2 linked regions of the Myxococcus guangdongensis genome follow. The protein of the gene in region 2 binds, or shares a complex with, the protein of the main gene of each other region. Links are inferred from orthologs where the notes say so. Each region holds a gene or a part of one and is shown on either strand. Other genes may lie near its edges. The genes, in order: grxC and LXT21_RS01880.

Region 1 (3,003 bases), 220 kb from region 2 along the record:
CCACCTTGTCGCCGCGCCCCAGGTACGCCTGGAGCACCTGCCGGCCGTCGAGGAAGGTGCCGTTGCGGCTGCCGGTGTCGCGCAGCAGGAGGCCGCGCGGCGTGCGCTCCACCTCCAGGTGACGGCGGCTCACCGTGGTGTCGGTCAGCACGAGGTCGCTCGCGGGGTCCGAGCCCACGCGCACCAGGCCATCCTGGGTGGTCACCTTCTTTCCCTTGTCGGGGCCCGACACCACCTCCACCGTCCACTCGTGAATGGGGATGCGCGTCGTGCGGCCTTCGTCTTTGTCCGTCTGGGTGGTCTGGGTGACCTCGGGCCTGGGTTCCATCATGGGTCCTCTTTAGGTGCGAGGGGACCGGGCGGGCAAGCCCGACGCACCATCAGCGCGCCCCCACTTCGCGGGGGCAACACGAGTGAAAGATTCTTCCCGGAAGGCAGTTGCGAGCGAGCCTCCTGCGAGAAGGAAAACCCGGGCATCGCGGCCCGGGACCTGGGAAACGTCGAGGGGGGACGCTTCATGGCGAGGAAGGGTTCCGCGCTCGCATGCGGCGCGAGCACGGCCTCGCTGATGGGCTTCGGGAGGACGCGTCGAGGGGCGGCGCCTGGCACCGGGAGGGCGCCAGTCAGGGGTCGGCGGCGAGTGTCCACCAGGACACGTTCACCACCGGTCGCGCGCCAGGACGCGTCGGGCTCATGGCGCGCGGCCTCGTCCAGCGCGCGCCCGGGGAGGCGCGCGGGAGGAGAGGCCACGACGTCGTGGGTCCGAGGGCCCCATCCGGAAGACACGGCACGTCCGGCGTCCCGCCACATGGGCAGGCGCGCCGACTCGCATCGTCCGGGGAGGGAAGGGCCGTTCCTGAAACTCACGGCCGGCATCCAATGCGAACGCCTCGCGCGAATCCAGTGCTCACGCGAGGCCGTGCTTCACTTCAGTACGTCGCCGGCGCGTCGCTGGCGGGGAAGGACTCCTTCGACAGCTCGTCGACCAGGTCGTCGGACGCGTTGCCGCCGGACTTCACACCCGCATTCACAGGAGCACCGGCTCGCGGCGTCTTGCTGGATGCGCTGGACTTGCTGGAGCCGGACGCGCGCTTCTTCCCGGCCTCCGCAGCGGGCTTCTCCACGGACGCGAGGCGCGAGCCCAGGAGGTTCTTCGCGCGCTCGGCCAGGTGGCGCTGTTCGTCCTGCCAGTCGCGGAAGAACTGCGCCAGCTCCGGGTCGCCCGCCTGCTCCGCGTCGCGGATGAACTGCTCGGCCGTCGAGGCGCCCTTGAGCAGGTGGTACAGCGTGCTGATGACGTTCTCGTGCGCGTCCCGGGTCCCCGTCTGCCGCTCTTCACCTGCCATGTCCGCCTCCCGAGAAAGGGTGGTGTGCCATGGGGGAAAGCTAGCCACGGTGGCGGTGGGCGGCCCCGGGTGGGGCGCCCGCCCGCCTGCTTGCACACGGTCAGGCTTGCAGCATGGGGTCCAGCTTGCCTTCCTTGTCGAGCTGGGCCAGGTCCGAGTAGCCGCCGACGTGCGTGTCGCCGATGAAGATTTGCGGCACGGTGCGCTGGCCGCCGCTCATCTCCACGAGCTTGGCGCGCGTGTCGTCGTCTCCGGTGACGTCCAGCTCCTGGAAATCAACGCCCTTGCGCTTGAGCAGGTCCTTCGCGCGGACGCAAAAGCCACAGTAGTTCGTGGTGTAGATCTTCACGGGCTTCACGGTGTCTCCTCCTTCATTCCCAAACGTAAGGGCGGGGCCTGCCCCGCGCCACCCGGGACATGAAAGCACGACGGCCCCCGGCTCCCTGAACAGGAACCGGAGGCCGTCTTCGACAGCAGTCACCCCGGACGAAGCCGGGGTGGGGGAATCACATCCCCATGCCGCCCATGCCGCCCATGCCGCCCATGCCACCGGCGCCGGCGGGCGCGTCCTTCTCGTCCTTCGGACGCTCGGCCACCATCGCCTCGGTGGTGAGCATCAGGGAGGCCACGGACGCGGAGTTCTGCAGCGCCGTGCGGCTCACCTTGGCCGGGTCGATGACGCCCGCGGCCAGCAGGTCCTCGTACGCGCCCGTCGCGGCGTTGAAGCCGAACGCGCCCGTGCCTTCCTTGACCTTGTTCACGATGACGCTGCCCTCGAGGCCGCCGTTGCCGACGATCTGGCGCAGGGGCTCCTCGACGGCGCGGCGGATGATGTCCACGCCGAACTTCTCGCCCTCGGCGAACGTCTGACCCTCCAGCGCCTTGAGGCACCGGATGTAGGCCACGCCGCCGCCGGGAACCACGCCCTCCTCGACGGCCGCGCGGGTCGCGTTGAGCGCGTCTTCCACGCGGGCCTTCTTCTCCTTCATCTCCGTCTCGGTGGCCGCGCCGACGTTGATGACGGCCACGCCGCCCACGAGCTTCGCCAGACGCTCCTGGAGCTTCTCGCGATCGTAGTCGCTGGTGGTCTCCTCGATCTGCGCGCGGATCTGCTTCACGCGCGCGTTGATCTCCTGCTCGCTGCCCGCGCCGTCGACGACGGTGGTGTTGTCCTTGTCGACGGTGATGCGCTTGGCGCGGCCCAGGTCCTTGAGCTCCAGGGTGTCCAGCTTGATGCCCAGGTCCTCGGCGATCATCCGGCCGCCCGTCAGGGTGGCGATGTCCTCGAGGATGGCCTTGCGGCGGTCGCCGAAGCCCGGCGCCTTCACCGCGCACACGTTCAGCACGCCGCGGATCTTGTTGACCACCAGCGTCGCCAGCGCCTCACCCTCGACCTCCTCGGCGATGATGAGCAGCGGCTTACCAGCGCGCGCCACCTGCTCCAGGATGGGGAGCAGGTCCTTCATGGAGGAGATCTTCTTCTCGTGGATGAGGATGAGCGCGTCGTTCAGCACCGCCTCCATCCGCTCCGGGTCCGTCACGAAGTACGGGGAGAGGTAGCCGCGGTCGAACTGCATGCCCTCGACCACGTCCAGGGTGGTCTCCAGGCCTTTGGCCTCCTCCACCGTGATGACGCCCTCCTTGCCGACCTTCTCCA
Region 2 (3,445 bases):
CTGGATGGAGGGGATGTTGTCGATGGCCGCGAACGCCTTGGCGCGCTCACCCGGGTCCGGCACGTACGTGTCCAGCAGCGTCAGGTAGAACTGGACGTGCAGCGCCTCCTCGTAGAGCTGACGCGACAGGTACATCCGCGCCTCGGGCGCGTTGAGGTGCTTGTACAGGTTCAGCACCAGGTTGTTGCCGACGATGCTGTCGCCCGTCGCGAAGAAGGCCACCAGCCGGTGGATGAGGTGTCGCTCCGCGTCCGTCATCTTCGAGCGGAGGTCCACCAGGTCCGTGGAGAAATCCACCTCCTCGACGGTCCAGGTGTTCTTGATGGCATTCCGGTACATCTCGAAGAAAACCGGATACGCCATGGGACGCAGCGTCAGGTTCAGGCCGGGTTCGAGCAGCATGGGCCGTGATCAACACCACGCTCACCGAAACGTCAATGCCGTGACCCGCCGATTCCTCAGGGTGTTCACGCGTGTGTCACATGCCCGCAAAAACAAAGCGAGCACACGCTCTCGCGCATGCTCGCTCCGGTGAAAATCAGCGTGTCAGGAATTCCTTACTGGCACGCCTCGCAGGCCTCGGGGTTCTCCAGGGAGCACGCCACGGCCTCGGCGTCCGTCACCTTGGCGGCCTTCGCCTCGGGCGCGGGGGTGACGGGCGCCGTCGCGGTGGCGCCGTTGCCGGCGATGGTCGCCTTGGCGATGCGCGTGGCCGGACGCGAGCGCAGGTAGTACGTGGTCTTCAGCCCCTTCTGCCACGCGTAGAAGTACATGGAGGAGAGCTTGCCGATGTTCGGCGTCTCCACGAAGAGGTTGAGCGACTGGCTCTGGTCGATGAAGGCGCCGCGGTCGGCCGCCATGTCGATGAGCGAGCGCATGGGCAGCTCCCACGCCGTGCGGTACACCGTGCGCAGGTGCTCCGGCAGCTCCGTCACGTCCTGCACGCTGCCCTCGGCCAGCTTGATGCGGTTGCGCACCGACTCGTTCCACAACCCCAGCGCCTGGAGGTCGCGCACCAGGTAGCGGTTGACCTGCAGGAAGTCACCCGACAGCGTCTCGCGCTTGAACAGGTTGGACACCTGCGGCTCGATGCACTCGTAGCAGCCCGCGATGGACGCAATCGTCGCCGTGGGCGCAATGGCAATCATCAGCGAGTTGCGCAGGCCGTGCTGCTGGATGCGCGCGCGCAGCGCCTCCCAGCGCGCCGGGTCCTCCGGCGTCACGCCCCAGCTTTCGAACTGCAGCTCCCCCTTCGCCGCCCGCGTCTCCGGGAAGGAGGGGTGCGCGCCGAACTGCTCGGCCAGCTCGCACGAGGTGGTCAGCGCCGCGAAGTAGATCTCCTCCGAAATCTTCTTCGACAGGGCCCGCGCCTCGGCGGAGTCGAACGGGAGCTTGAGCTGGAAGAAGACGTCCTGCAGGCCCATCAGCCCCAGGCCCACCGGGCGCCAGCGGCGGTTGGAGTCCGCCGCCGTGGGGATGGGGTAGTAGTTGAGGTCGATGACCCGGTCCAGCTGCTTGAGCGCGAGCTGGGCGTTGGCGCGCAGGCGCTCGAAGTCGAACTTCCCGTCCGCCACCATGCGGCCCAGGTTCAGCGAGCCCAGGTTGCACACCGCCGTCTCACCCTGGCTCGTCACCTCCAGGATTTCGGTGCACAGGTTGGACAGGTGGATGACGTTCTCGGGGCGGCCCGTCTGGTTGCTCTTGCGGTTGCAGATGTCCTTGAAGGTCATCCAGCCGTTGCCCGTCTGGGCGAGCGTCTTCATCATCCGCGCGTAGAGGTCACGCGCCTTCACCTTGCGCATGGCGAGGCCCGAGGCCTCCGCCTCCACGTAGGCCTTCTCGAACTCCGCGCCGTACAGGTCCGTCAGGTGCGGCACCGTCTTCGGGTCGAAGAGGCTCCAGTCGCCCTCCGTCTCCACCCGCTTCATGAACAGGTCCGGCACCCAGTTGGACAGGTTCAGGTTGTGGGTGCGGCGGGCCTCGTCACCGGTGTTGTCGCGCAGCTCGAGGAAGTCCTCGATGTCCGCGTGCCACGTCTCCAGGTACACGCAGCAGGCGCCCTTGCGCTTGCCGCCCTGGTTCACCGCGGCCACGGACGCGTCCAGCGTCTTGAGCCAGGGGACGATGCCGTTGGAGTGGCCGTTGGTGGAGCGGATGAGCGAGCCGCGCGCGCGCACGCGGTGGTAGCCCACGCCGATGCCGCCGGAGAACTTGGACAGCATCGCGATGTCCGAGTACTTCCGATAGATGGCGTCCAGGTCGTCCGCCGGCGAGTCCAACAGGAAGCAGCTGGACAGCTGCTCGTGGCGGGTGCCGGAGTTGAAGAGGGTGGGGGAGCTGGGCAGGTACTCCAGCGAGCTGAACAGGCGGTAGAGCTCGATGGCCTCGCGCGCGTTGTCGCCGCTGAGCGCGCACGCCACGCGCAGGAAGAACTCCTGCGGCGTCTCCAGCACCTCGCGCGTCTGCGGGTTCTTCAGGAGGTAGCGGTCGTAGACGGTGCGCAGGCCGAAGTACTCGAACAAGTCATTGCGCGACGGGTCGATGGCCGCGTTGAGCTTGCGCGCGTTGGCCTGGACGAACTGCAGCAGGCGGTCCGCGATGAGGCCGTGCTTGTGGCCCGCCGCCACCGACTGGCTGAAGGAGTGGATGTCCTGGTTGCTGACCTCCTTCTGGATGAAGGTGGCGAGCAGCCGCGCGGACAGGCGCGCGTACTCGGGCTCCTCGACGATGAGCGCGGCGGCGGTCTGGATGGACAGGCTGTCCAGCTCGCGCGTGGTGGCGCCGTCATAGAGGCCGGAGATGGTCTTCGTGGCCACGCGCATCACGTCCACGCGCGACAGCCCCACGCAGCTCTTGCCCACGGCGCGCACAATCTTGTTCAGGTCCACCGACTCGGCGGTGCCGTTGCGCTTGCGCACGCGCATGGTGGTGGGGGCGAACTCGCTCTGCGTGGGCTCGGGGGCCGCGACGGGTGCCGTACTCGCGCTCGGTCCGGATTGGCCGGGGGTGGCGGGCGGAACGGGCATGGGCGCGGAGGCGGGCTTCACGGGCGTCTCGAAGTTCACGAGCGGCTCACTCCAAAATGGCGATGGCGTGGCCATGGGGACAAGCGGGGAGCTTGCCCTGGGAGGGGTTTCCCGGGCCACGAAAACAACTGCACGGATGTGTAGGGAAGAAGGCCCGCTCTACCGCCGCGGACCTACGGTCTCAAGGAGACCGGAGAGCACAGGCGACATACGGGGTAGACTGCTGTGTGTAAATAAACCACAACCCCTCCCTGAGCCCTTTGGGACGCCACCGGAATGGTGGGGCGTCGTCGACCGGCCACAAGGTATGGGGGGCATCCGTTGGTGTCAACGCGAGATCTAGTGCTTGGGTAGGTCCGTCCCTTGCAATCTATGATCGATCTCCAACGGTCTACGTCACGTTCTGCTCACAACACTGA

The links.
Region 1: the proteins of LXT21_RS01880 (region 2) and grxC are in contact, whole or in part, in an NMR structure (PDB 1QFN), measured with the Escherichia coli proteins. The link is inferred for Myxococcus guangdongensis from one-to-one orthologs.

Annotation. Positions count from the first base shown.
Region 1 is NZ_JAJVKW010000001.1:236,148-239,150, reverse strand. What follows is about bases 76-2,764. They hold grxC (glutaredoxin 3), read right to left. Parts: upstream 1,705-2,764; coding sequence 1,447-1,704; downstream 76-1,446. Other genes in these bases: groL (chaperonin GroEL), read right to left, coding at 1,853-2,764; LXT21_RS00955 (hypothetical protein), read right to left, coding at 930-1,346; LXT21_RS00960 (sigma 54-dependent Fis family transcriptional regulator), read right to left, coding at 76-328. Also shown: more of LXT21_RS00960, read right to left, coding at 1-75; more of groL, read right to left, coding at 2,765-3,003. UniProt on the Escherichia coli protein: The disulfide bond functions as an electron carrier in the glutathione-dependent synthesis of deoxyribonucleotides by the enzyme ribonucleotide reductase.
Region 2 is NZ_JAJVKW010000001.1:460,642-464,086, reverse strand. Bases 312-3,442 are described here. They hold LXT21_RS01880 (ribonucleoside-diphosphate reductase subunit alpha), read right to left. Parts: upstream 3,066-3,442; coding sequence 558-3,065; downstream 312-557. Other genes in these bases: LXT21_RS01885 (ribonucleotide-diphosphate reductase subunit beta), read right to left, coding at 312-402. Also shown: more of LXT21_RS01885, read right to left, coding at 1-311. UniProt on the Escherichia coli protein: Provides the precursors necessary for DNA synthesis. Catalyzes the biosynthesis of deoxyribonucleotides from the corresponding ribonucleotides.